DNA from 4 places in the Sphingomonas sp. CFBP 13603 genome. Region 1 is predicted to be linked to each of the others. Evidence: predicted binding sites of a transcription regulator. Region 1 holds the regulator's gene; each other region holds the start of a gene.

The links. The regulator LexA, encoded in region 1, represses DNA repair genes until DNA is damaged. The targets are predictions, from matches to a motif close to GTTCCNCNCTTGTTCT.
Region 2: the regulator LexA is predicted to act here: its motif matches at 5,301-5,316, upstream of uvrA (excinuclease ABC subunit UvrA).
Region 3: the regulator LexA is predicted to act here: its motif matches at 1,883-1,898, upstream of IFR23_RS02490 (LexA family protein).
Region 4: the regulator LexA is predicted to act here: its motif matches at 5,613-5,628, upstream of recA (recombinase RecA).

What each region holds. Positions count from the first base shown of each region.
Region 1 is NZ_JADBIA010000005.1:134,952-141,987, reverse strand. Features, by position in the region: gene moaC (cyclic pyranopterin monophosphate synthase MoaC) at 1-128, shown strand, start outside; gene IFR23_RS10365 (energy transducer TonB) at 220-912, opposite strand; gene IFR23_RS10360 (molybdopterin molybdotransferase MoeA) at 1,466-2,647, shown strand; gene lexA (transcriptional repressor LexA) at 2,716-3,390, shown strand; gene IFR23_RS10350 (ComEC/Rec2 family competence protein) at 4,056-6,245, opposite strand; gene gltX (glutamate--tRNA ligase) at 6,336-7,036, shown strand, end outside.
Region 2 is NZ_JADBIA010000002.1:435,498-442,533, reverse strand. Features, by position in the region: gene lpdA (dihydrolipoyl dehydrogenase) at 1-1,349, shown strand, start outside; gene IFR23_RS04860 (hypothetical protein) at 1,697-1,927, opposite strand; gene IFR23_RS20520 (diguanylate cyclase domain-containing protein) at 1,970-3,181, shown strand; gene IFR23_RS04850 (hypothetical protein) at 3,569-4,099, opposite strand; gene IFR23_RS04845 (energy transducer TonB) at 4,241-5,107, opposite strand; gene uvrA (excinuclease ABC subunit UvrA) at 5,324-7,036, shown strand, end outside.
Region 3 is NZ_JADBIA010000001.1:511,415-518,450, reverse strand. Features, by position in the region: gene IFR23_RS02510 (DUF3164 family protein) at 1-281, opposite strand, end outside; gene IFR23_RS02505 (hypothetical protein) at 278-445, opposite strand; gene IFR23_RS02500 (hypothetical protein) at 445-714, opposite strand; gene IFR23_RS02495 (hypothetical protein) at 856-1,476, opposite strand; gene IFR23_RS02490 (LexA family protein) at 1,457-1,864, opposite strand; gene IFR23_RS02485 (DUF2806 domain-containing protein) at 2,595-3,557, opposite strand; gene IFR23_RS02480 (hypothetical protein) at 3,788-4,606, opposite strand; gene IFR23_RS02475 (hypothetical protein) at 4,881-5,441, opposite strand; gene IFR23_RS02470 (hypothetical protein) at 5,465-6,196, opposite strand; gene IFR23_RS02465 (hypothetical protein) at 6,425-7,036, opposite strand, start outside.
Region 4 is NZ_JADBIA010000002.1:311,604-318,639, reverse strand. Features, by position in the region: gene IFR23_RS04335 (uracil-DNA glycosylase) at 1-603, opposite strand, end outside; gene IFR23_RS04330 (electron transfer flavoprotein-ubiquinone oxidoreductase) at 743-2,404, shown strand; gene IFR23_RS20515 (tetratricopeptide repeat protein) at 2,433-3,818, shown strand; gene IFR23_RS04320 (4-(cytidine 5'-diphospho)-2-C-methyl-D-erythritol kinase) at 4,144-5,076, shown strand; gene recA (recombinase RecA) at 5,706-6,779, shown strand.

The DNA.
Region 1 (7,036 bases):
TGACGGCTGCCACGGTCACGCTCCTGACGATCTACGACATGGCGAAAGCAATCGACAAGACGATGGTCCTCACCGACATCCGCGTCCGCGCTAAGTCCGGCGGCAAATCCGGCAACTGGACCGCGTAGAAGAAAACCCTCTCCCCAAAGGGGAGAGGGAAAGACGCCAAAGGCGGCGAGGGTGAGGGCAAGCCAAGCAGAACGCGCCTAGCCTGGGACTTCAATCCCCATCCATCGACCAGTCGTGGCTTTCCACGATCGTAGACTCGACCGGCCGGCCCGCAGCATCGAGCGACGGATCATACCGAAACCGCTGCTCGATCAGCCGGCACGTCAAATTATCCAGCACCCGGCTCCCGCTCGACCGGGTCACGCGGCACCCCGACACCCGCCCATTGGTTTCGACCAAGTACCGCACAAACACCCGCCCCCGAATCCCGGTCTCGGCGGCTTCCCGCGGATAATCCGAATCCCGCAACCGCCCGCTGCGCCACTCCGGCGGCGTCTCCTCGCCCCCGCCGCCATCGCCGTCGCCATATCCCCCACTCCCGGTGCCACTCCCGACTCCGCCACTTCCCGTCCCCGGCCCGCGAATATCCGAAGCGCCCGCCGTCGCCTGCGCCCCCACCCCCGCCTTCTCCGCAACCACGACAGGCGGCGGCACCACAACCGGCACTACCGGCGGCGGCGCCACCACCTCGGTAGCCTTCGACTTCAAATTAGGCGGCGACGCAGCCCCCTCGGGCTTCCGGCTAGGCGAAGGCCGAGGCCTGACCTTCTCCTCGGGCGGCGGTGGCGGAGGCGGCGCCGCATCGAACACCTTCAACGCATCGGTCACCGCCGCCGGCATCGGCACCACCAGCCCGTTGAGCAGCGCATAGCCAAGCACCCCCGGCAACAGGACAGCACCCACCGCCGCCCCGATCCTGTCTTTCGCCCGAGGGTGATTGCGTGTCATCATGCTGATCTGGTGTCTCTTTCCGACAAACAAAGCCCCGCATCGGATGAACCCGCGCTGGCCAACGGTCGAGGAACGCTATCGAGGACCCATCCGCACTCGGCAGTCACCGCCGGAGAAGCCCGCGACCAAATCAAAACACCACCCCGGCGAAGGCCGGGGCCCAGTTGGGAAGGCCACAGTATTAGAGGGCAACCGTTCCGCCCAACCCTTGTTTCCCCGCGAAGGCGGGGACCCAGACTGGGCTCCCGCCTTCGCGGGAAAACAAGGAGGTGGCAGCGACGTTCGATCTAACGCAGTCAAGTCAGTCACAAAGACCGCCCTGCCGTCGCACTCCCGGCAACGACACCTGTCCTACACACCAAACCCATGGCAAAGCACGGAACCTACCCCCACGCCCCGCGCTTCCCCATACAACACCCCAAAAGCGCCAACCGCCAAAACGCTCCCAGCGTCTACACTTCCTATACTTCACTTTCCCAAACCGCCCGAAAACAGAGTCTTACGCATGACCCTAGTCCCCGTCGCCGAAGCCCAGTCCCGCCTCTTCGCCATGGCCCCCCGCGTCGGCAGCGAAACCGTGGCCTTGCGCGAAGCCGCCGGCCGCTGGGCCGCCGAGGACATCCTCGCCCGCCGCACGCAACCCGCCGCCGACCTGTCCGCCATGGACGGCTACGCGATCCGCTTCGAAGACCTCCCCGGCCCCTGGAAAGTCATCGGCGAAAGCGCCGCCGGCCGCCCCTTCACCGGCAAGGTCGGCCCAAGAGAAGCCACCCGCATCTTCACCGGCGCCGCAATGCCCGAAGGCGCCGACACGGTCATGGTCCAGGAAGAAGCCGAACGCGACGGCGCAACCCTGATCCTAGCCGGCGAAGGCCCCCCGACGCTCGGCCGCAACACCCGGCGCAAGGGCCTCGACTTCTCGACCGGCACCCGCCTCATCGCCGCCGGCGACCGCCTCAGCCCCGCGCGCATCGCCGTCGCCGCGACTGGCGGCCACGGCAGCCTCACCGTCAACCGCCGCGTCCGCGTCGCCGTCGCCGCCACCGGCGACGAACTCGTCCCCCCCGGCTCGATCACCGACGGCGTCGCGCTCCCCGAATCGAACGGCATCATGCTCGCCGCGATGCTCGCCGACATGCCCGTCGACATCATCGATCTCGGCATCCTGCCCGACAATCTCGAGATCCTCCGCGAGGCCTTCGCCAGCGTTCAGGCAGACCTGCTCGTCACCACCGGCGGCGCATCGGTAGGCGACCACGACCTCGTTCGCCCCGCGATCGAAGCCGCCGGCGGCACCATCGACTTCTGGCGGATCGCGCTGCGCCCGGGCAAGCCGATGATGGCCGGCCGGATCGGCGAGATGATGGTGCTCGGTCTCCCCGGCAACCCGGTCTCCGCGTTCGTCACCGCGACGTTGTTCGTCAAACCCGTCGTCGCGCACATGGCCGGCGCACGCGACCCGCTCCCCCAGTCGACCCACGCCCTCCTCGGCGAAGACCTCCCCGCCAACAACGCCCGCACCGACTATCTCCGCGCCGAACTGCGCGACGGCAAAGCCTATGCCTCGACGATCCAGGACAGTTCGATGCTCCTGACACTGGCCCGCTCGACCTGCCTCATCGTCCGCCCCGGCAACGCGCCCGTAGCAAAGACAGGCGAATCGGCGGAAATCCTCGTGATCGGGTGAAGCGAGCGCTTGACGGCGTTAATTATGTTCCATAGAAGTTCCCAGTCTGTTCCGGACGGAGAACCGCCATGCTCACGCGCAAGCAGCACGAACTCGTCTGCTTCATCAACGATCGCCTCAATGATACCGGCGTCTCGCCGTCGTTCGAGGAGATGAAGGACGCACTCGACCTCAAGTCGAAGTCGGGCGTCCACCGTCTGATCAGCGCGCTCGAGGAGCGCAACTTCATCCGCCGCCTGCCGAACCGCGCGCGCGCGCTCGAAGTGCTGCGCATGCCCGAGCGTCCGGAAAAGAAGACGCCGTCCAAGCCGTCGAACGTCAAGGCAGCCCCCGCGGCCGCAACGCCGCAGCCGGCCAACGACGTCATCGAGATTCCCCTCCACGGCCGCATCGCCGCCGGCGTCCCGATCGAAGCGTTCGAGGGCAGCACGATGCTAGCCGTCCCCGCTGCGTTGTTAGGGACCGGCGAACACTATGCCTTGGAAGTCTCGGGCGACTCGATGGTCGAGGCCGGTATCCTGGACGGCGACTACGCCCTGATACGCCGCACCGAAACGGCGCGAGACGGCGAGATCGTCGTGGCCCTGATCGAAGACAGCGAAGCCACCCTAAAATACTTCCGCCGCGAAGGCGCCATGGTCCGCCTCGACCCGGCAAACCGAGCCTACGACCCCCAACGCTACGCCCCCGCCCAAGTCCGCGTGCAGGGCAAACTCTCCGGCATCCTCCGCCGCTACGACTGAGTTGCCGAGACCGGCCTGCGTTATCGCGACGCAGCCCGGTCTCGGTTTTGGGTTGCTAAGGAAGCGACAGCCAAGCCGGGAAGCCAAGTCGCTCTTTCCTACCGGCAGCAGCGACCGGGCCTCTTCGGCAAACTAAGCGATGTGCTTGGAGCGGTCGAAAAAGTGGCCAGTTCTTCGACACGCCCAAGCAAACACCGCCAATCATTCGGAAGACCCTCTCACGCTCCGATCCATAAGCGCGACCTCGACTCGAACCCTCAATCTCTGCGCCTCTGCGCGAACATATCGCCGCCAATCCCTCGCACAGCCGAAGAATTGGTTCGCGCGGAGACGCGGAGGTGTTTCGCTTAGGGAGAACGAAACCATTCCAAACGTCTTTCGCAAGTAAGACAGATAGTCGCCAGTCCGATTCATCCTGCCGTACAAGAACCTTCTCCGCGTCTCCGCGTCTCCGCGTGAACCAATTCTTTGCACCAAGATCGCATGCAACGACGGGTGATTGTGTTCGCGCGGAGGCGCAAAGGCGCGAAGATGTGGTGTTTAGATTTGCGACTACCTGCCTTCGCAGACCACCGAAATACCGACGTCGGCTTATCGTTCATGGAGGTGTGAAGGTGTCCCGAATCGCATCACCTTCGCGCCTTTGCGCCTTCGCGTGAACATTTCTACTTTTGACGGCCTCGGCTGGCGCGAAACGACGACGTAGCACCGTGAAACCGGCCATGTCGCGGCCCGAACAAATGCGCGGTGCGTTCGAGGAGAGGCGGATCGCGCCAGGGGTGGCGATCGCCTGCGTTCAGGATGGTCACGACCGTCCCGCGCCCCAAGGTCAACGCGACGCCGCCCGTTCGACGGAGTATGCGGCGATCCAGTTTCAGCCACCGTGGCACACAGCGTTTCGGCAAGCCCCGTTCGCTGACGACGACATCGGCGCTGCGACAGGCGGCAAGGAACTCGGCAATCGGGACCATATAGGCGCTGCGCGTCGCGAGGACCCGCCACATCCGTCCCCGTGCGGCGATATCGGTGACGCATAGATCGCGGCTGCACCGCGCATCGGGTTGGTCCGCCAGCAGCAGCGGCTCGCCATCCACCCCGCCGTTCTCTGCCAGCATGTCGCGCGTATAGTCGCCGGCCCGATCGCGCAGCATCGCGAGCCCCGCCGCCGTCCGCACCGCGACATGACGCCCGTCGCCGGTCACGAGAACATCCGGCGCCGGCGTCGTCAGCGCCCAGACCGCGCCGATCGTCAGCGGTACCAGCCCGAGCCGCCGCCACTGCGTTCGCCACAAGGCAATCCAAATCCCCCCAACGATCATCAACGCAAACGCCGCCGTCGGCATCGCTGGCAGGGAGCGCACCGATCCGGGTGCGCTAGCAACGATATGCGCGAGCCACAGCAGCGCATCGAGTGATCGCTGGACCAGCCACCAGATCGGCGCGCCAAGCCCGCCGGCATCAAGCAGCAACGCCAGCGCTTCCAGCGGCATAACGACGAAGGTCGTCAGGGGGATCGCGATGATGTTGGCGAACGCGCCGTAGAGCCCGGCCTTGTGGAAATGATATACCGCGATCGGCATGAGCGCGAACTCGACGAGCAGGCCGGTGAGCAACAGCGATGCTATGCCGCGAGCGAGGCGGCGCGGTCTGCCTTCCTCATGCGGGCCGAAGAACGCGCGAATGGCTGGATGCTCGTGCAGCGCCATGATCGCGGTGATTGCCGCGAACGAGAGTTGGAAGCTCGGCCCCGCCGCCGACTCGGGCAGCACGAGCATGACGCACGCTGCCCCCGCCGCGACGAGACGTAAGGTCATCGCCTCGCGCCCCATCGCCAGCGCCGCCAGCACGAGCAGCGCGGCCACACACGACCGGATCGTCGGAACCTGGCTTCCGGTCAGCAACGTATAGGCGATCGCCGCCGCCGCTCCAGCCAGCGCAGCGATCAGAGGCAAGCGCGCGTGCAGTGCTAACCAAGGACTCAGCGCCAGCAGCCGCAACACGATCAACATCGTCGCCGCCACCGCCGCCGTAATATGCAACCCGCTCACCGACAGCAGATGCGCGAGCCCGGCGCGACGCATCGCCTCCGAATCCTCTTCGCTGATCGCACCGACGTCGCCAGTTGCGAGCGCTGCGGCGATCCCGCCTGCGCTGCCATCCAATCGTGAAACGATATGGCGCGAGAGCGCAACGCGGACGCCGGCACCCGACTCGCTCGGCGTTGTCACAGCGACCGGTGCGAAGCCCCGGCCTGTCGCTCCGATCCCGCCGAACCAAGCAACTCGCGCGAAATCGTAGGCGCCCGGAACCGCGGGCAGCGGCGGCGGCATCAGCCGCGCCCGTAGATGCACGACCGCTCCCGTTCCCAGCAGCTTCGGCGCATCCGCTTCCGCCAGATTGACGCGGACACGGTATGGCAGGGCGACCGGTTGCCCGTCGGCCTCCACTCCCTTCCCGATCGGCAGCAGCGTCAGCCGGACCAGCTTGCGTGCAACCAGCGGTTCGATCGCCTCCACCTTGGCCGAGAAACTCGCGATCGTCGGTCCGCCCAACACCGGCCGGGCCACCGACTCTGATCGAGCCCAAATAAGCCCGAGCCCCAGCGCGACCGTCAGCAACCCGATCGCCAGCGACCGCGCGGCACGCCCGCCCTGCCCCACCGCCAGACACGACAGCCCACCGGCGGCCAACACCAATATCGCCAAGCACCACGCCGCCGGGTCCGGCAACGCGAACCACAACGCGATCCCCGCACCCAGCATCACCGGCAACCACAACACCAGTTGGTCGCGCTCCGCCTCGAGCCAGCGTTCCACGGCAAGCCCGACGACAGCCCCCCATCGCGGCACGCCCATTTGTCGCCGCCAAGGACGCATGCTAGGGGCGGCGACGGCTGTCATGGCCATCGTTTCTCCATCGTTTCATCAGTCTGGGAGCACCCGCGGTTGGGCGCAATATCTGATACGGGCACCGCCAATTCGGCCGCACCCGTGGTTACCCGTTTCGCTCCGTCGCCGACGGGGTTCCTGCATCTTGGCGGCGCGCGCACCGCGCTGTTCAATTGGCTGTTCGCAAAAGCAAACGGGGGTAAATTCCTGCTGCGGATCGAGGATACCGACCGGGTCCGTTCGACCCAGCCGGCGATCGACGCGATCATTGACGGAATGCGCTGGCTCGGGCTCGACTGGGACGGCGACGTCGTCATGCAGTTCGCGGGTGCCGAACGCCACGCGCAGGTCGCGCACGAAATGGTCGCGAAGGGCCATGCGTATCGCTGCTACATGACCAACGACGAGATCGCCGCGATGCGCGCCGAGGCACAGGCTGCGAAGAAGCCGCTTCGCATCCGCAGCCCGTGGCGCGATCGCCCCGAGAGCGAAGCGCCGAACCTGCCCCACGTCGTCCGCCTGCGCGCGCCGCAGGAAGGTGCCGTCACGATCGAGGACCGCGTCCAAGGCGCCGTCACGGTCAAGAACGAAGAGATCGACGACCTCGTCCTACTCCGCTCGGACGGTACGCCGACCTACATGCTCGCGGTCGTCGTCGACGATCACGACATGGGCGTCACGCACGTCATCCGCGGCGACGATCATCTCAACAACGCGTTCCGCCAGTTGCCGATCTACCGCGCGATGGGCTGGCCCGA
Region 2 (7,036 bases), on a different contig from region 1:
GCGGTTACGTCGCGGCGATCCGTGCAGCGCAGCTCGGCCTGCGCACCGCCTGTGCCGAGTCCCGCGAGACGCTCGGCGGCACCTGCCTCAACGTTGGCTGCATCCCGTCCAAGGCGCTGCTCCACGCGTCGGAGATCTACGAGGAGGCTAAGGGCGGCCACATGACGAAGTTCGGCATCGACTTCCAGGGCGTCACCCTGAACCTCGACCAGATGCATGCCGAGAAGGCCAAGGCCGTCAAGGAGCTGACCGGCGGCGTCGAATTCCTGTTCAAGAAGAACAAGGTGACCTGGCTCAAGGGCAAGGCTGCGTTCCAGGACGCGCACACGGTCGATGTCGCGGGACAAAAGGTCACCGCGAAGAACATCGTCATCGCCACCGGTTCGAGCGTCATGCCGCTCCCCGGCGTCGAGGTCGACCAGAAGACCGTCGTCGACAGCACCGGCGCGCTCGAGATCCCCAAGGTCCCCGAGCACATGGTCGTCATCGGCGGCGGCGTGATCGGCCTCGAACTCGGCAGCGTCTGGCGTCGTCTCGGCGCGAAGGTCACGGTCGTCGAGTTCGTCGACCAGATCCTCCCCGGCTTCGATGGCGAAGTCCGCCGCGAGACCGCCAAGCTCTTCAAGAAGCAGGGCATGGAGCTCAGGCTCTCGACCAAGGTCACCGGCGTGACCGTCGACAACGGTGTCGCGACCGTCACCGTCGAGCCCGCCGCCGGTGGCGCGTCCGAGACGCTGACCGCCGACGCGGTGCTCGTCTCGATCGGGCGGAAAGCGAACGTCAACGGCCTCAACCTCGAGGCGATCGGCCTCGAACTCAACAAGCGTGGCCAGATCGAGACCGACCACTCGTTCCGCACCAAGGTCGACGGCGTCTGGGCGATCGGCGACTGCATCCCCGGCCTGATGCTCGCGCACAAGGCCGAGGACGAGGGCGTCGCGGTCGCGGAAAACATCGCCGGCCAGACCGGCATCGTCAACGAGGACGTCATCCCGAGCGTCGTCTACACGATGCCCGAGATCGCCGGCGTCGGCCTGACGGAAGAGGCTGCGAAGGAAAAGACCGAGATCAAGGTCGGCAAGTTCCCGTTCGCCGCGAACAGCCGCGCCAAGACCAATCGCGACACCGACGGCTTCGTGAAGATCATCGCCGACGCCAAGACCGACCGCGTCCTCGGCGTCTGGATCGTGTCCAGCCTCGCCGGCACGCTGATCGCCGAAGCCGCCATCGCGATGGAATTCGGCGCGACCAGCGAGGACATCGCCTACACCTGCCATGCGCATCCCACGCATGCCGAGGCGATCAAGGAAGCCGCGATGGCGGTGCAGGGCAAGCCGATACACATCTGACCGCGCAAAGCCGTAGCGCAAGCTACGGCCGAGCTATCAAGCGGTCAGATCGGCCGGCGCGGCCAAAAGCCGCGTCCGACGACAGGGGCTTTGCCCCTGTCCGGCCAACACAATTTCCCTACGATCCATACCTATGAGCAGCGCAAACTGCCGGTCGGTCGTACCCCGATGGTACCGCGCTTTAAAGAACACCCGGCGCCATGCTCCGCCTCTGCGGAGAAGCAAATGTGGTCGGCCCGGCGATGCATCGCCCCCCTGGCGACCACACTGCATCCCAAACGTACCACACACGCCCGACACGATGCCGGTATTCTGGCAGATGTGGCATCACGAACCGTCCTTCACGCTCAGAGACATCCAAAAACGTCCGCCGGAGCACAACCCGGCAGACGGATGGCGGAGGAAAACCCCGCACGCCGACCGTCGCCACGCCGACCGGATCCCGGCCACGCTTCCACGCGTCCGAACGCGACCGCCGACGCGACCGCCGACGCGACCGCCGACGCGACCGCCGACGCGACCGCCGACGCGACCGCCGACGCGACCGCCGACGCGAACCCCGCGCGCGAAAAAAACAACTTAAATCAAACTATTCCTTAGCAAAGCCAACCTAGTAGCGCGTGAAACGAACGAACAAGCAGGTGTCCGTGGCGCTCGATCTCACTACTCTCTACGTCGTTGCGGCGCTTGGCATGCTCGTCGCAGGGATCGTCCACCTCGCGCCGGTCGCGACCGGCCGGTTCGGCGATTGGGCCGCATTGTGGGGCGGGGGGCATCTCGTCGTCGGGTTCGGGACGATGATGGCGGTTCTGAACGACCATATCGGCATCGCATGGGCGCCAAACGCGGGGAACCCAGCCGCGGTGATCGGCTATGCGCTGATCGCTGGCGCGGTACTCCGGTTTGCACGCCCCGACGCTCGCCTGACGCCGTTGCTGACGATCGCCGCCGTCCTCGCCGTGCCGTTGGTGGTCAGTGGAGACCCCGCGCATTTCCACTTCCGCGTCGCCTATCTCAGCGTCGTCCGCGCCGGCTTCGACATCGTCATCGTCATCGCCGCGGTGCGTCTTGCCCGACGGGAATCGCTGCAAACCGGCTGGATCGTCGCCACGCTGTTCGCGATCACGGTCCCGCTGTTCGTCGGCCGCGCGTGGCTGGCCTATGAGGACCGTATCGGTACGCAGCTGACCGGCATGCACGACGACATCGGTGCCTGGCTTGCTGCGGGTCAGATCGCCTTCATCGTCTTTCGCGTCTTCTCGCTGCTGATCCTCCAGGCCGAGCGCGGGCAGAATGCCCTGCGCGAGCAGATGGAGCGCGATTGGCTCACCGGTGCCCTCAACCGCGCGGGCGTCGACCGTATCGCCGCGACGCTGGCGGATCGTTCTTCGGTGGGACGATTGACCGCGATGATGCTCGACGTCGATCACTTCAAGGCACTCAACGATTCCCAAGGCCACGCTGCCGGAGACGCCGCGCTGCGGTCGCTCGCCGACATCGCGCATGCCATGATCGGCGAACGAGGCCACCTCGTCCGCTGGGGCGGCGATGAATTCGTCTGCCTGCTGCCTGACGTCGGCATCGAACGGGCACGGATGATCGGCGTCGGCATCGCCAGTCAGTTCGCACAGGTCATGACCGCGACGGCCACGGCGACGGCGACCTCGGCGACCTCGGCGGCGGTCGACGCGGCACCGGGCGTCAGCATCGGCATCGTCGAAGGGGACACCGCGGGCGCGATCGCCGATCTTATCGCCCGCGCCGACAAGGCGATGTACATCGCGAAAGGCGACCGACGCCGCGCGCCGATCGCCTATTTCAAGGCTGCCTGACGTCCCGAGTACGAAACGAGAGGCCGCTGAGCATCGCAGAGGTGGATGGCAAGCCGCCCAGGCGGTCGACCGATGGCCATGCGATGCGACTGTAAGTATCTGACCGGATCAACCCTCGTCCGCCAATATCGGCGATGCTGAAAGCGCGAGTCCCAAATGAAAGGGACGAGATGCACCGCAAGTCATCGCCGACCGTCACACCTGAAATGGCCGACCAGATCCGCCTGCTGAAGGCACAGGGCCTCTATCATCATCAGATCGCGGCCCTGCTTGAAATCAACCAGGGCCGCGTTTCCGAAGTCGTGACGGGTCCGAAGTCGTGACGGGAAAACTACATCCTCCAGCGGGGCCTCGCCAGAACAGTCTCGATATCTGACGGCAGTTCCCTCACGTCGAAGGCGGCGTATCCTTGGGCTTGCCGAACCCCGAGATTAGCCGATCGAGTCCCGCAGATACCGAATCGAGCACCTTGGCGAATTCAGGCGGCAACGGGTTCGTCTCGCTACGCGGCGGCTCGGGCGTATCCCCGGCAAACGGACCCGCGCCCTGCGGCTTGGCCTGATCGCCAACCGTGTCCGGTGCGACTTTCGATGCATCGGGCTCCGCTGGCGGGGAGGGCGGGGCAGGGGGCGTCGGCGGGGCGGGCCGCACGCTCGGCTTGGGCTCATGCTTCGAGATCGCCGTCGCCGCCGCCATCAACCCGGCCGCGATCATCTGCCGACCGACGGGCGTTCCCATCTGTCGCGCGATCGCCGCGGCAATCCCCGCGAGCGGCGCGGAGCCCCCATGGCTGTTGCCGTGGTTGGTGTCGTGTTTGGCACCGTGTTTGGTGCCGTGTTTGGTGCCGGGCTCGCAGCCGTGCTTGCCCGCGGCCTGTTCCTGCTCCTTGCGCTCCCGCTTGTCCTTCTTCTTGCCCATGTCGCCCTCTGTGCCGTTCCGGTTGGTGTGTACGATAAAGATAATACACCAATACCGCAGCGCAACCCCGCGGGATGCCGGGCCAGGCCCCCGCCACGATCACCCGGCTTCGATCACCCGGCCTGGATCACCCGGCTTGGATCACTTGCCGCCGGACCACGTCCCCGGCAGCCGCCACGTTACCTTGCGCGTGCTGTGGCTGATCATCGGCTTGCCGTCGAAGCCCAATGCCGGGGTATAGCGTGCCCGCGCGGCAATCGCCCGACAGGCCGCCTTGTCGAGTTCGACCTCTCCGCTCGTCACCACGGTCCGACAATCGACAGCGTGTCCGTCGAGGTTGATCGTCCACAGGATCGTCGACGTCCCTTGCGCGCCCTTGCCGACGACGCTCATCGGATAGTCGTTGGTCGTGACCCAGCTTTCGGGCGATCGTGGCTCGGCCGGCTGGGCGATCCGCGACCGTTCGGTCGGATCGATGCCCCACAGCTTGACCGTCGCGTCGTTGCATTTGGCCAACGCCTCGAACGCCGCCTTCGCATTGGGCATGACGAACGCCCATCCGGGCATCTTTTCCGGCGAGACCCGCAGCACCGCGTCGGCCGGCCTCGCGCTGGCCGGGTTCGTATCCGTTGGCCCGGTCTTGGCCGGCAGCGTCTCGAACAGCGCGATGTCGACGGGCATCCGCGTCATCCGCTTGCCCGCCGCCTGCGTCGGATAACTCTCGTACCGGCTCTCGTCCGATCCGCCCCCCGCAAGCGTGATCGTCGCCTGTCCCAACCGCATCGCGCCATTCCGATCGTTGGTATAGATCATCATCTCGAGCGTGGACCCCAACGGCAACTGGCGCATCGCCAGCACCGTCTCGGTCTTGCCGCTGCCGTACGTCCGGCCGAGCGTGCAGGCTGTATCGCCGTAATCGACGTTCCACCGCCCCGACGGCATCATCGGTGCGGTCGCGGCAGGCTCGGCGATCGCGGCGGCGGCGCTCAGCGCCAACATCAGTGGCATCGGTCGAATCCCCTCATCATCGTCCCCCTGACGTTCCGGTCAGTCCGTCGGTTGTCGCCAATCCGTCCCGGCGTTTCAAGCGCCGTCGGCACCCGTCGCCCGATCCCGCGCAATCGATCTTGCCAATCGATCGTCCCGGATGAACTGGCACCCGGCCTCATGCATTCCTATCTCTCCCACTAGTCTCCCGATCAGAACAGAAGTAGAACCAGCCTCATGCTGACCAAGATTTCCGTACGCGGCGCGCGCGAGCACAACCTCAAGGACGTCGACATCGACATCCCCCGCGACACGCTCACGGTGATCACCGGCCTCTCCGGCTCGGGCAAGTCGAGCCTCGCCTTCGACACGATCTACGCCGAGGGCCAGCGCCGCTACGTCGAGAGTCTGAGCGCCTACGCCCGCCAGTTCCTCGAACTGATGCAGAAGCCCGACGTCGACCACATCGAAGGCCTCTCGCCCGCGATCTCGATCGAGCAGAAGACGACGTCGCGCAACCCGCGCTCGACCGTCGCCACCGTCACCGAGATCTACGACTATATGCGCCTGCTCTGGGCGCGCGTCGGCATCCCGTATTCGCCCGCGACCGGCGAGCCCATTGCCGCGCAGACCGTGTCGCAGATGGTCGACCGCGTCATGGCGCTCCCCGAGGGTACGCGCCTGTACCTGCTCGCCCCCGTCGTCCGCGGCCGCAAGGGTGAGTACCGCAAGGAACTCGCCGAGTGGCAGAAGGCCGGCTTCGCGCGCGTTCGGATCGACGGCACGATCCACGACATCGACGAGGCTCCCGCGCTCGACAAGAAGTACAAGCACGACATCGAAGTCGTCGTCGACCGCCTCGTCGTCGGCGGCGAGATCGCCACGCGCCTCGCGGAATCGTTCGAAACCGCGCTGAAACTCGCCGACGGCCTCGCCTATGTCGACCCCGCCGACCCGGTCGAGCCGCACACCCCCAAGTCGGAAATCCTCGGCAACAACGCCCCCGACGGCCGCATCGTGTTCAGCGAGAAGTTCGCCTGCCCGGTCAGCGGCTTCACCATTTCCGAGATCGAGCCGCGCCTGTTCTCGTTCAACGCCCCGCAAGGCGCATGCCCGGCCTGCGACGGCCTCGGCGAGAAGCTGCTGTTCGACGAAGACCTCGTCGTCCCCAACCACATGCTCAGCATCAAAAAGGGCGCGGTCGTCCCCTGGGCGAAATCCAACCCTCCGAGCCCGTATTACATGCAGGTCCTCGGCAGCCTCGCGCGCGAATTCAAGTTCGACATCGAGACGCCCTGGTCCGACCTCCCGCCGGAGGTCCAGAGCACCATCCTGCACGGCTCGAAGGGCAAGCCCGTCACGCTCACCTTCATCGACGGCAAGAAGAAATACGACGTCAGCAAGCCGTTCGAGGGCGTCATCGGCAACCTCAACCGCCGCATGCTCCAGACCGACTCCGCCTGGATGCGCGAGGAACTGAGCAAGTACCAGTCCGCCGCCCCCTGCGAGGTCTGCGGCGGCGCGCGCCTGAAACCCGAAGCGCTCGCGGTCAAGATCGCGATGAAGGACATCTCCTACGCCACGCATCTCTCGGTGGTCGACGCGCTCCAGTTCTTCACCGACATGCCGCAGCATCTCGGCGACCAGCAGAACGCGATCGCCGAACGCATCCTCAAGGAGATCGTCGAGCGCCTCGGCTTCCTCAACAATGTCGGCCTCGACTACCTCAACCTCGACCGCACCAGCGGCACACTGTCAGGCGGCGAGTCCCAGCGCATCCGCCTCGCGTCGCAGATCGGCAGCGGCCTGTCCGGCGTGCTCTACGTCCTCGACGAGCCCAGCATCGGCCTGCACCAGCGCGACAACGACATGCTCCTCAAGACGCTCCGCCGTCTGCGCGATCTCGGCAACACCGTGCTCGTCGTCGAGCATGACGAGGACGCGATCCGC
Region 3 (7,036 bases), on a different contig from region 1:
AAAGTGAGCAAGGTGATGTTGCCCTTCTTCCCGCCGACGGTCGTGCCGTACTCCTGCGCCAGCAGTGCCTGGAAGGCACCGACGCGCTCGAACGTCCGGACCTTGAACGCGGCGACGAGGGCGGATAGCTCGCGCGCGTCGGTGAGGATGGCGCGCACCGTCTCGTCCATGAGCAGATCGACCGGCTTGACCGCGGCGAGCGGGACCAGGCTGCCCTTGGCATCCCGAAGGTACGGGATGCCGGCGACGTCGATCGCAGCGAGGTGCGGCTTGGTGATCATGCCGGCGTCCCTTGGGGCGCGGTCGGCACGGTGCTCGCGACGATCATCTCGACCGGCAGGAACTTCAGGATCTCGCGCATCAGGCTGACCGGCACGCCGATCAGGGCGGTGTCCGGATGACCGGCGTCGACGGCACGTCGCATAGCCTCGCGTGGGATAGCCATTACCAAACTGCCTTCGTGCCGTCGGCACTGACATAGAGGGGCGGACGGGCAGCGCGGGGAGCGCCGCCTCGGAAGGCGGTGAGGAGGTCGCTGGCGATGCCCTGCGCCATCTCCTCGAGGACGTTGTAATCGTCCGAAGATACGACGCCCAGCCGCGCTCGTTGCGTCAGTTCATCGAACCGCGGCGTGATGCGTTCGAGCTGATCGGCCAAATTCGAGTTCGGCTGGGCGGACCGCAGTGCAACTGGCCGCGGATGATCGTGATGCATATCAGACCTCCTCTTGCGAACCGCACGGCCCTTCAGGGGGGCGGACCGTGCCAAACAGATGCAACTGTGGCGGGGTCGATTTGCGAGTTACGTGACCGTTTGGGCAGGTGCCCTTGTGGGAAGTTCCCCAAAGGTAACCCCTTAGCAGCGCTTCCAGCTGTCCAGCGCCGATACCAGGATCGATCGCGCCCGCCGGTTGGAAAGGCGCCAGTCCCGCGCGGCAGTCGTCAACGCCATGTCGTCGACGATGATCGCGAGCAGCATCGCGCCATGCGGAGCGACGGCTTCGCGCCAACGGGCGTATGCGCGCTCCCGAATCACGGCAGCAATTGGCGCGTGCGAAGCGCTGTGCGGCCCGCCGCCCGAGCTGCGCGGTTCCAAGTTCGCAGTGCGCACCGCAACTTCGGCCGTGATGGAATGGTACGCCTCGGCGATCTGATCGGCCGCGGCGAGCTGGTGCGCGTCGATCGCGCCGGTAGCGACGAGGCGGGCAAGCGCACCTTCGCGCTGCGCCTGCGCCGCGGCATGCTCGTGCGTCTCGGCCGTACCGTTCGTCTTATGCGACCAATCCTCGCGTAGCCGAACGCGCTCCTCGATGCCGGGTGCCAGCACGAAGATCGCCGGCGTCTTGCCCTTCTTCAGCCGGTTCGCGCCCTTGGGTTTCGGACGCGGTTCGCCAAGCACCAGGTGCGCAACGCGCTGCCCCTCGCGCTCGAGGGAATGTGCGAGCGAGAACGCCGCGTCAGCAGGTAGGTGTGGCATGGAGATCCCCGGCGTCGACGTCAGGGATATGCTCGAGGATTGCCACAAGCGGGAGATGACCTTGTGGTAACGGCAGCACGCGATCGCCATGCTTAAAATCGTCGTCGACGACGACGCCCATGCTGCGCATCCGTTCGAGTAGCTGCCGCTCCAACAGCCCGGGCACGGTGATCGCCCGTTGCGCGCCCGCCGCGCGCTCGATCATCTTCTCGAACGCCAGCTTCTTGACCAACGCCTTAGCCCGGGTGTCACTGACGTCGAGCGCCAGCGCGATCTCACGCATTGCCGGGCTGCGGCCATGCTCGAGGATGTAATCGGATATGAAATCGAGTGCCTGCTGCTTACGGCTCGCTCGTGCCGGTAGCACCTCTGAATATGCTCCCATCATTCCCCCGGATCCCCTGGGAGAACATAGGGGGAATCGCCGCAAATGCCACATTTATGAGGCACCATTCAGACTGTGCGATGTAAGTAGCAGCTAGTCTTTCGTTGTCCGCAACCAACTATCAACCAGGCCACGCTGCCGCTCGACGATAGTAAGCATTTCAGCCCGAATTTTGGTAATCTTCGGTAGATTTTCATCGAGTATGCTGAGGGATGCGCCGGTTAACCCAGACGTAGTGATCCCGAGCTGGGCGGACCCTACTGCCGCCTTCGAGGACGACATTATCTGAAGAGTATCGCTCGTCATTACGGGCAATTTTTCGGATCCGATATCGACAAGAGCTCCCTCCAAATGCGTGAGCATTCGTGTGCAGTCATCGAAGCGCGCCAAATTAGTGTTTGCTAAGGCGTTCGATCCTGACCCCGCGGCAGCTACGGCATCTCGTCCTTGTTGCACCACGTCCAAGCAGAGCTTGAATATTGCGTCTGCACCATGAAGGCGGTCGCGCCGAGTAGTTCGCGAAGCAAGAATTACCGTTCGTCCAGCGACATAAATCGCACCGGCCGAGCCTATCGCCTGAAACCACGCCGGTAGGGATTCAACCCAGGTAGAACACTCAGCCATCCTATCGATCCTGCCTTCTTTAGCCAATGCGGCGGATATACCCTTCGACGCACCCCGCCATGCCGGCGGTATTCAACCGTCGTGCGACAGTGTACCCCAACAAAAGCACTTAGGGCATAGTAGGTGCTTGGTAGATAACCTCGACCGGCTTGCCGGGAGAGAGTAACTCAACCCTGTTCACGCCTTGAGTTGCGAGCCTTAGCCCGGCCTCCCGCATATTTGCTTCGTAATCTGGTCGGGCGAGAATGCTGCCGATCTCGCGCCCAACGCGCGTAAAGTCGATACCGACCCATCGAGCGCCACAATGCTCTGGGAAGCGGATTAGCAGAAAGGTCCCGTCAGCGCTCATGGGTGTCCAAGGAGCGCTACCATTCAAGATCGGGTTGAATGGCGGCAAGAACTGGGCGGTTTCGGAAGGCGCCATTAGGCCAGCTTGTGCCAGCCGCTTCCACCGCGCGAAGCCCTCACCTAGTTGGTACTCAGTTCCGAAATCAACTGCCTCGCCGACGCTTTTCGCCCACACGAAGCCAAAGTCAGCGGCGATTGCCTGATCCAGTTCGCTGACAGTTCGCAAGGTTGATAATGCAAAAGAGCCAGGCCGCTTGACCTGGCCGGCCAGTATGCGTCCGAAAAGGTCCTGCAGCTTCTCTGACGAGGCATCCTCGGCGAACCGCATGAATGTGTTCATCCAGTCGTCGTCAGGCGCCGCTGTCTTAGTTTCGTCACCTGTGTCGGAGGCCACATGCTCGGCGGCGCGCTCCGCGACACCGATCCTGTTTTTAGCTTTGCGCAGACCAGTTGGCAGGTAGATTTCTGCGGCTGCCTGCATAACCAAGGGCTCTACAACGCCTCCATCGGCCGCCGCTTTCGCCACCGCAGCGGCAAACGCAGTTCGAGCCGCCGTCGTGTCCTCAATACCTTGAGCGTACTGTTTCAGTTTCGCTGCGGGTATAGCCGTAAGACCACCCAGTAAGTCGCTAAGGGCCTTAAAGAACGATGTTCGGACTGGTGCTGGTAAGCCCGTCATGGCCCCGGTGATCATCGAAAGCCCGGTTTCCTCGACGTTGCTCATCATTGTCTCGCCAATTTGCTTGGTCGTAGCTTAGCAGCCTCTCAGGGCACTAATAGTAGATGTTTGCCTGCGGCGGATACACCCTCCGCCGCCGCCTTTCCAAACCCGCGAAATAACGTCGTTTCTGGCCTTCGTATTACACGTTGTACCCCCGCGATACCCCCGTCTGGTAAGGCTGTATCGCCACATCCGGATCGTCGACGGCTCACCTTACAAGGGCCGTTGGCCCCTTACCGAGTCCAAACGTGGTCGCTCAAGACGCTGTAGTGCGTACCGTGGATCGTCGGCTTCCGATTCACACTGAACGCAAAACGTCGATCTGGGCTGCTTTTCTCAACAAATGGCCCATCCATATGAGCGCCCCCGAGTAAGAAGGGATGCTCGTACAATTCATCCAGAAGCACTTCTATTTTGGCGAGCCGTCTCGTTTCGCCGGGCGGGATAGGAGTTACTTGGTTATGCTGAAGGAAGGCGCGCGGCGTTTCAGCAGCCGATGTCCAAGTATGCCGTACAGAATTGACTACACATCCGCTGCCTCCCACGTTTGTCGCTGCAATATTAAATGTGAGAGAGGCATTCTGCCCTACTGTTTCGACGATGTCTTCCAACGAAAATACAATGGTCGGCTTCTGAGCCTCTATACTATTTTTTAGCCCGTCTTGAGCAGCGACTGCCGCTGCCCGGCCATACCATGCAGCGAAAGCTGCAGCGATAAGTGTCCAAACTCCAAATATCGTGCCGGCGATTAGCAGCATGGTTTGCCGAAAGCCTACTTCAACCGCGGCAACGGCCGAGTCAGCTGATCGTGCCGTCTGCGCCAATTCACGGTCACTCTCTCGTTCCAATGCGAGTGCGCATTTATACTTTTCATCATCGACTTGAAGCGGGGGTAATTTAGCAAGACGGGACGGCATGCAGGCCTGTGACCCAGGATAATAACTCGCGTCTTGCTCGTACATGTCTGCATGGTTCGGCAGCGAAGGGTATTTGGGAATCATCCACGCCCACATGGCACCGGAGATGAGCAGCAAAGCGACCAACGCTATCACGAACCTTCGATCATTTCTCAGCATCGACATTCCAAAAATTGCAGGCGCGCTTCCCAGATGCGAGCCGGGCTCGGCGATTGTGACGAAAAGCAGATATCCTTATTCAGCCTACGTAGCATAAGTCTTCTCGCCCAAAAACGGAGGAGACACCCTCCGCCGCAGCTAGCCAGCAGCAGGGAAAATCATGGTCTTGTGTGCCTCGTACGGCGCCTAGTACCCTTGCTGTACCCCAGACAGGGGGGGGGCGACATAGTCACCCGGAAATACGCAAGTTCTAGACGTCGGTCTCAATCTCCGAGACATCATCGGCCTGAACTGGCGCAAGCGGCTCGTGTTCTTCCAGCCCCAATTCGTGTTGGCGGGCCTCATCCGGGATCGGAAGATCCGAAATGCGCACTATAGGAATATCGCACAGCTTGGCTCTTCCAATCAGCCCCTTGTCGTCTGTATAAAACGCGTCGCAGCGAGCAACTTTGCAGATCGCGAGTATCTGTCGATCTACCTTTACCTTCTGGTACGGCTCAGCTCCCGATTTTTTGTCAAGCGCCGCGAATATATCGCGATTAAGAAAAGCCAACTCGAATGCAGCAAGTTCGTCAAAGGGACGAACTTCAAACACCTTCGATCGATTCACGATCGACAGATAGTCGCCATTTGTAGGTCCGATTAACGTCAGCACCTCCGCGACTACCGGCGTCGGAATCACGATCTTGCTTCGGCTCCGCTGAAGTTTACCTAAAAGGCCTTGAAGGCGCTGCTGGACGTACTCCGTAGGCAGTCCCGTGGTTGGATCGTTTGGAGCGCGCGATTCTGGGTTCAGCAAAAGACTCAACATCGTCGAGTCAAATCCAACTCGCATCAGGCAGCGCCCCCACGCATAGATAACAGCTGCTCCGTGCTATCGGCAGGCCAGTTAGCCTTCACACTACGAAGCTTCACTACGACGTCATCGAGCTCGTCATCGTCGAGTGCCTCAAACGATTGTACCTGCAGACGGGTTATTTCCCATCTACCAGTGCCGGTACGCTGCCAACTTGCGATGCCGTGCAGACGCAATGGCTGGTAAAGGTATCGGCCGATCTTCGCGGCCAGCTCGCGGGGCGCAGTGCAGCCGGCGACAATCATTCCGGACGTTTCCTGCACGAGCAACTGAGCATAGTCACGCTGACCGCCGATCCGGATAAGTTCTCCCTCGACGCTCGTTTCCTGCCGGAGCGCGTGCACAATCTGATCCTCGCCAAGATCGATTTTCTTAAACTCCAGGAGCTTACCTTCTTTTGCCTGCAGTATCGCCGACTTGCCGCCGTCCTCCGAAACAAGCCGGCGTATGCGATCGTAAGCCTGCCGGCGGCGACCCGAGCCGCCTCCTTGCCGGACTTCGCTCACACGATTTCTGGCATTAACTGCCACGGCGTGAGGCATCACAAGCACGGGCTTGGTGCTCGACTTCTGAATCTCGATGAGGTGCATCTCCGACGCTTGTCCGAGAATGATGCTCAGTTCGCCGAGATACTCCATCAGGCGGTCGAGCGGCATCGTTTCCGGCGTGTAGCCCGGCACGATAAATTCGAAGCGCTCCAAATCGTTCACCTGAAGAGCCTACGTTGCGACTATCGGCTCTTCAATAGCCCTTAGGCAATAAAGCGCGGGCCACGATTGCGGCGAAGATCCCCTCTGCCGCAACCACGGACATGTCACGCAAGATGCGCCATTCGCGAACGCCATGCGGCGTAACGCACCTCAACGATACCCCAATGGCGTCCGTCGAATTGACCAAAACAAACTGATCGACCTTCAGTACTACGAACCCAAGATTCGTTAGAAGACCGCTGCTTTTTTCGCCACCGCCGTTGGAACTCCGAGCCTTCCCCCGAAAGGCGATATGAGTTCCTCAACCCGCTGACCGAAGTGATCCGCGAAGGTATCACCAGTAATTTCGGGGAATACGATGGCGTAATAGGATCCATCCACACCATCACCCACATGATGAACCTTTGCATCGATCGCAAGACGAATAAGCTGTTCAGATATTTGCGGCCTGTAATCGTTATCTAATGTAAAGAAGTACGCTGTACCAATGCTGTTCGTCACCCTCTTAGTAAACTCCATCCTTTGAGTGCCGACTAAGGAACTCCTCAGAGGTGGCGCTGGGCGGTTTATCTTTGCGCTGATCTCGTCTAAGCGATCTAGAACATATTGCTGGATTGGAACCTCTCGTTCTCCAGGCTGAACAACGTCAACTACTACCTGGCCAAGGAATGGGATATATCCCTCTTTGCGTGAGGCCTCATCCTTTGCGATCAAAGTGGCCGAAAGCTCCTCGATGAAACTCTCCATTTCTAGAATGCTCAGCGACGGTGGGTATTGAAGCGCGTGAAAATCGCGAATGTCGAAAGGGATCGTACCGCCGACGTTTACGATGACCACGGT
Region 4 (7,036 bases), on a different contig from region 1:
AAACTCGTGTAAACGCCCGCGCGCCGCCTGTAATTCCGTCCCGAGGATCGCACGGCTCGCCGCATTGCCCAGCAGGAGCAGCCGCTTGGGCGCGACCAACCCGATGTGATGCTTGGCGATTTCCGACAGCCGCGCCTCGACCTCGCTCTGGATCCGCCCCGCCGTCGGCCGCTTCGCGCAGACCGCCGCGAGATGCACTTCGTCGCGCGTCAGCCCGATCGCACCGAGCATCTTGTCGAGCAACCGGCCGGATGCGCCACTCAGCAACGCCCCCGCATCACCGTCGTCCCGGTCAGGGCAATCGACAAGCACCATGACCGTAGCGTCAGCCGGACCTACGGCAGCGAGCGAAACCCCGCTCCAGTCTGCTTCGGGAACTTCCGCGCCGCTCCGCCAGGTGAGGAAATCGGCCAGCAAAGTCGGCATCGCGGACGGTGCGACGACGGGTGCAGCAGGCGCAGCGGAGGGCACGACAAGCGGCTCGGGTGCCGCGGACCAGTCGCGTGGAACGTCGTCGACCAGCGTGTCGACGCCAGCCTCGTGCCACCAGTCGAGCGCACTCGCCGCTGTGTTTCGCCAGTCGATGGTTTGATCCGCCCCCACAGGGTAACCTATGCTGCACGGTTGACGTGGCGGTCAACTCGCGCAATCGCCATATTGGACAATACGGTGCCGGCCCGAGCCCGAACGAAGGGTGGGGCGCAAAGCTATGGCAATAGGGGACATCCCCCGGGAGACGATGATGACGACACGTGAATCGATGCCGTACGACGTGGTGATCGTCGGCGCTGGCCCGGCCGGTCTCTCGGCAGCGATCCGCCTGAAACAGCTGGCCGCGGAGAAGGACGCCGAGATTAGCGTCTGCGTGCTCGAAAAGGGCTCGGAAGTCGGCGCGCACATCCTGTCGGGCGCGGTCATCGATCCCAAGAGCCTCGACGAACTCCTGCCCAACTGGCGCGAGGATGGCTGCCCGCTCGCCGAGGTGCCGGTGACCGAGAACCATCACTGGATCCTGACCAAGACGAAGAAGAGCGAGATGCCGCACTTCGTCACGCCCTCGTTCATGCACAACAAGGGCACCTATACCGGCTCGCTCGGCAACCTGTGCCGCTGGCTCGCGGGCAAGGCGGAAGAGCTCGGCGTCGAGATCTTCCCGGGCTTCGCCGCCGCCGAAATCCTGTTCAACGACGACGGCTCGGTCAAGGGCGTCGCGACTGGCGACATGGGCGTCGCGCGCGACGGCACGCACAAGGGCGACTACACCCCCGGCCTCGAATTACATGCCAAATACACCTTCTTCTCCGAAGGTTGCCGCGGGCACCTGACCAAACAACTGATCGCTAAGTTCGCGCTCGACAAGGACAGCGATCCGCAGGTCTACGGCCTCGGCATCAAGGAGCTGTGGGACATCGATCCCGAACTCCACGTCCCCGGCCGCGTCATCCACACGCAGGGGTGGCCGCTGTCCGAAACGGACGGCTCGAACGGCGGTGGCTGGATCTATCACCAGGCGAACGGCCAGGTCTCGATCGGCTTCGTCACATGGCTGAACTACACCAACCCGTACCTCTCACCGTTCAGCGAGATGCAGCGCTGGAAGACGCATCCCGAGATCGCCGCGCTGCTCAAGGGCGCCAAGCGAGTCAGTTACGGCGCGCGCGCGATCAGCGATGGCGGGCTCCAGTCGATCCCCAAGCTCGTCATGCCCGGTGCGGCATTGATCGGCGACAGCGCCGGCTTCCTCAACGTGCCGCGGATCAAGGGCACGCATACCGCGATGAAGTCCGGCATGATGGCCGCCGAGGCCGCGGTCGAGGCGATCGTCTCGCAGCGCGGCCATGACGAACTCGCCGCCTATCCCGAAGCGTTCGATAAGTCGTGGGTCAAGAAGGAGCTGTCGGTCGTCCGCAACGTCGTGCCGCTGGTCAAGAAGTTCGGCGACCTCGTCGGCTCGGGCCTCGCCGGCATCACGATGTGGGCGGAGCATCTGGGGATCAAGATGCCCTTCACGATGCACCACCATCCCGACAACGAGAGCCTGTGGCGCAAGGACCTGGTCAAACCGATCGTCTATCCCAAGGCCGACGGTGTCCTGACCTTCGACCGCCTGTCGTCGGTATTCATTTCGAACACCAACCACGAGGAGGACCAGCCGGTCCACCTGACGCTCAAGGACGCGAGCGTGCCGATCGAATACAACCTGCCGATGTACGACGAGCCTGCGCAACGCTATTGCCCGGCCGGCGTTTACGAAGTCGTCGGCGAGGACACGGCCGATCCGAAGTTCGTCATCAACGCGCAGAACTGCGTCCACTGCAAGACCTGCGACATCAAGGACCCCACCCAGAACATCAACTGGGTCGTACCCGAGGGCGGCGGAGGCCCCAATTATCCCAACATGTAAGCGTCTGTTTTTAGCCCTAGGTCTTGCCGTGGCGGCGCCCGCCACGGCTGCGCAGGCTGATCTCTCCGCCTATCTCAAGGCCCGCGTCGCCGACGCCGCCGCCCAGCCGGACCTCGCAGCGGCCAGCTACGCCAAGGTGCTGGCGGCATCGCCCGACGATCCCGTCGTCGCGATCCGCGCCTATCGCGAGGCGCTGGAGGCCGGCGACGTGCCGCTCGCTACCCGCGCCGTCGCAGTGCTGAACAAGGCTGGCGTCGCCCCCGCGGATGCCGCGCTGATCCCGCTCGCCGACGCCGCACGCCGCAACGACGCGAAGGCCGCCAGCGCTGCGATCGCCACGTTGTCGAGCGGCCTCCTCGTTGTCCTCGCCCCCTCGCTCTACGCCTGGGTAGCGCATGCGGAAGGCCGCGATCCCGAACCGTCTCTGGCGACCGCAGCGAAGGACCCCGTCGCCAACCGCTTCGCCACGGAAACGCGCGCGCTGATCGCCGCCGCACCGCGCAAGCAACCGCTCACGATCGGCGTCTCGCGCCTGCTCGCCCGCCTCGCCAGCGACCTCAGCGCAGGCGAACCCTCGCCGTTGTCGATTGCGCTAACCCAGGCCGCGCTGCGCGCCGACCCCAGCTACGACGCCGCGCGCGTTCTCCTCGCCGATGCGCTCGCCCGCAACAAGCTGGTCGACCGCGCGCTCGTCGTGCTCGACGGCGTCGACGCCAAGAGCCCCTCCGCCCCGGCCGCCGCCGCCGAACGCATCGACATCCTCGCCACCGCCGACCGCAACGGCGAAGCGCTCGCCGCCGCCAAGAACCGCGTCGACCAGAAGGGGTCTGAGCCCGCCGACTGGCAACGCTATGCCGACCTCCTGCTGACCACCGGTAACCCCGCCGAAGCCGCGACCTGGTACCAGCGCATCATCGCCGCCGACGGCGCGAAGGGCGGCAGCTGGGGCAACTGGCTGCAATATGGCGGCGCGCTCGACCAGGCCGGCCGCTGGCCCGAAGCACGCGACGCACTGGAAAAAGCCGTCGCCCGCGGCCCCGCGCAACCGCTCGCACTCAACTATCTCGGCTTCGCGCAAGTCGAGCACGGCGACGACATCCCCGCCTCGATCAAGCTGTTAGAACGCGCCAGCCGGATCGACCCGACCAACGCCTCGATTACCGACTCGCTTGGCTGGGCCTACCACCTCTCGGGCAACACCGCCCGAGCGCTCCCGCTGCTCGAAACCGCCGCGCAGGCCGAACCCACCAACGCCGAAATCGCCGACCACCTTGGCGACGCCTATTGGAGCGTCGGCCGAAACTACGAAGCGCGCTACGCCTGGCGCGCCGCCTTGCTGACCGCCGAACCCGCAGACACGGCACGCATAACCGCCAAGATCGCCAACGGCCTCCTGCCCAAAGCTCGCCGCTAACCTCTCTCCCACCGGGAGAGAGAAAGGCACTGTAGGTATGCGAAGGGTGAGGGCAGGGCGAGTTGACGGCTAAAGGGCCGTCTCGCGAGATCACCTCTAATTCCGAGCATCCACGGAAGTGATCGTGACAACGCCCGCAACTGGCGAAGTGTGCGGCATCCCCCTCCCGTCATCCTGACGAAAGTCAGGATCCAGAGCCAAGGACGGCACCAATCGTTACCCTGGATCCTGACTTTCGTCAGGATGACGCGCTTAAACCCGCAGACATCACGCGTATTACGCTAAGCCGCGTTCGACCCTTTGCCGCCAAATCCCGAGACCGACAATGCCCGCCATCACCGAACCCGCCCCCGCCAAGATCAACCTGGCCCTCCACGTCCGCCGCCGCCGCCCCGACGGCTACCACGACCTCGAAACCCTCTTCGCCTTCGCCACCGAAGGCGACCTGATCACCGTAGAACCCGCGCAAACCAGCAGCCTCACCATAACCGGCCCCTTCGCCGCAGCACTCCTCCCCGCCCAAAACACCACCCCGACCCCCAACACCACCCCGGCGCAGGCCGGGGCCCAATTGGGGACGGACAATGATGAAGCACCGCGCTCGTCCGGCGCCGCCCCCTGGCAAGGCAACCTAGTAACCGCCGCAGCAGACGCCTTCACCACCGCCTTCGCCCCCGAGACCCACCACGCCATAACCCTCGAAAAGCACCTCCCCATCGCCTCGGGCATAGGCGGAGGCTCAGCCGACGCCGCCGCCACGCTCCGCGCGCTGGCCCGCCTCCACGGCATAGCCCCAACCGACCCCCGCCTCCACGAAATCGCCGCAAAGCTCGGCGCAGACGTCCCCGCCTGCCTGGCCAACCGCACCACGCTAGGCACCGGCAAAGGCGACACCCTCACCACCCTCGAAGGCCTGTCCGGCACCCCCCTCCTGCTCGTGAACCCCAGCGTCGCGGTCTCCACCGCCGCCGTCTTCAAGACCTGGGACGGCTACGACCGAGGCCCGATCCCCGAAGGCAATCTCCTCGACCGCGCCCTCGAAGGCCGCAACGATCTAGAACCCCCCGCGTTGGCCCTCGCCCCCGTAATCGCCGAAGTCCGCACGCTCCTCGACGCAGCCCAAGGCGTCCTCCTGTCCAGAATGTCCGGCTCCGGCGCCACCTGCTTCGCCCTGTTCGAAACCCCCGAAGCCAGAGACACCGCGGCAACCGCCGCCCAAGCCAAAGGCTGGTGGACCCTCGCGACAACGCTCGCCTGATCGGTCGATAGGCGGCGGCACCTTTGAGACGGGGCGTCACCGCGGCCACCGCCCGTCATCCTGACGAAAGTCAGGATTCAGAGCGGCAAACGAACCGCCCGTCACAGACACCCCTCAAACTTTAGATCAGTCGGCCGTCCAACCCTGCATCCAAACAAACCGAACCGATCTCGACCTAAACGCCCGCACCGCCGATCCCGCCCCTCGTCAGTCATCCCGAACGTGTCCGGGATCATATTTCACAACCAAAGTCCCTCCCCGGCGAGGGCCGGGGCCCAGTTGGGAAACGCTCCTGACGACAGACGCACGTCGTCACGCCAAGCTCTCCACTTGGACCCGGCCTCCGCCGGGGAGGTGCACTTGCCCGACTCGTGTCCGCATCGAACGTCTTCCAACGCCTGCATTCCACGAACTCACGATCCCGTGGGCCTGAAGCTTCGAGCATGCAGACCGGCGGATGCCAGAATGACGCCGTTCGCGCACCCGACGGGCTTTGCACTCCCCAACCGGCGCAAATTTCCCCCAACAAACCTCCCGTTCCCCACTTGTTCCAAAAGAACAAAGAGAATACATGGTGTTTGACGCGTTGAATGGCACGCGCGCTTGCTTTAGCGATGGGAGCATATTCGATGGCCGCTAATCTGAAAGTGATCGACACCGGCATGGCAACCGCAACCAACGACCGGCAGAAGGCGCTCGACGCCGCGCTCGCGCAGATCGACCGCGCCTTCGGCAAGGGCTCGGCAATGCGCCTGGGCTCCAAGGAAACCATGCAGGTCGAGGTCATCTCGACTGGCTCGCTTGGGCTCGACATCGCGCTCGGCGTCGGCGGCCTGCCGCGCGGCCGCGTGATCGAGATCTACGGTCCGGAAAGCTCGGGCAAGACCACGCTCGCGCTCCACGTGATCGCCGAAGCGCAGAAGGGCGGCGGCACCGCGGCGTTCGTCGATGCCGAGCACGCGCTCGACCCGGTCTACGCCAAGAAGCTCGGCGTCAATATCGACGAACTGATCGTCTCGCAGCCCGACACCGGCGAGCAGGCGCTCGAGATCGTCGACACGCTCGTCCGCTCGAACGCGATCGACGTGCTCGTGGTCGATTCGGTTGCAGCACTCGTGCCGCGTGCCGAAATCGAAGGCGAGATGGGCGACAGCCATGTCGGCCTGCAGGCCCGCCTGATGTCGCAGTCGCTGCGCAAACTCACCGGCTCGATCAGCCGCTCGCGCTGCATGGTGATCTTCATCAACCAGCTCCGCATGAAGATCGGCGTCATGTACGGCAACCCCGAGACGACGACGGGCGGCAACGCGCTGAAGTTCTACGCTTCGGTCCGCCTCGACATCCGCCGCATCGGCGCGATCAAGGCCGGCGAAGAGGTGACGGGCAACCAGACCCGCGTGAAGGTCGTCAAGAACAAGGTCGCGCCGCCGTTCAAGCAGGTCGAGTTCGACATCATGTACGGGCAGGGCGTCTCCAAGCTCGGCGAGATCCTCGATCTCGGCGTGAAGGCGGGCTTGGTCGAGAAGTCGGGCGCCTGGTTCAGCTACGACAGCGTCCGCCTCGGCCAGGGTCGCGAGAACTCGAAGACCTTCCTCAAGGACAACCCCGAAACCGCCGACCGCCTCGAAAAGCAGATCCGCGCGCGCACCGACAAGGTCGCCGAAGAAATGATGGCCGGCCCCGAAGAAGGCGACGACGCGTAATCCTACTTTCCCTCTCCTTCAGGGGAGAGGGAGGGACCCATTGCTTCTGCAATGGGAGGGTGAGGGCATGGTGCTTGGCCCATGGCCCATTGCTCATGAGGCCGAAGATGCGCACGACCGATAGTTCGAACACATGGTGAACTGACACCGCGCCAGCCTACTTCCCAACACCACCCCGGCGAAGGCCGGGGCCCAGTTGGCATGACCCTGCAAATAAAATCCTGTGCTAAACCAAGCTCTTTGGCGGCAATGACCCC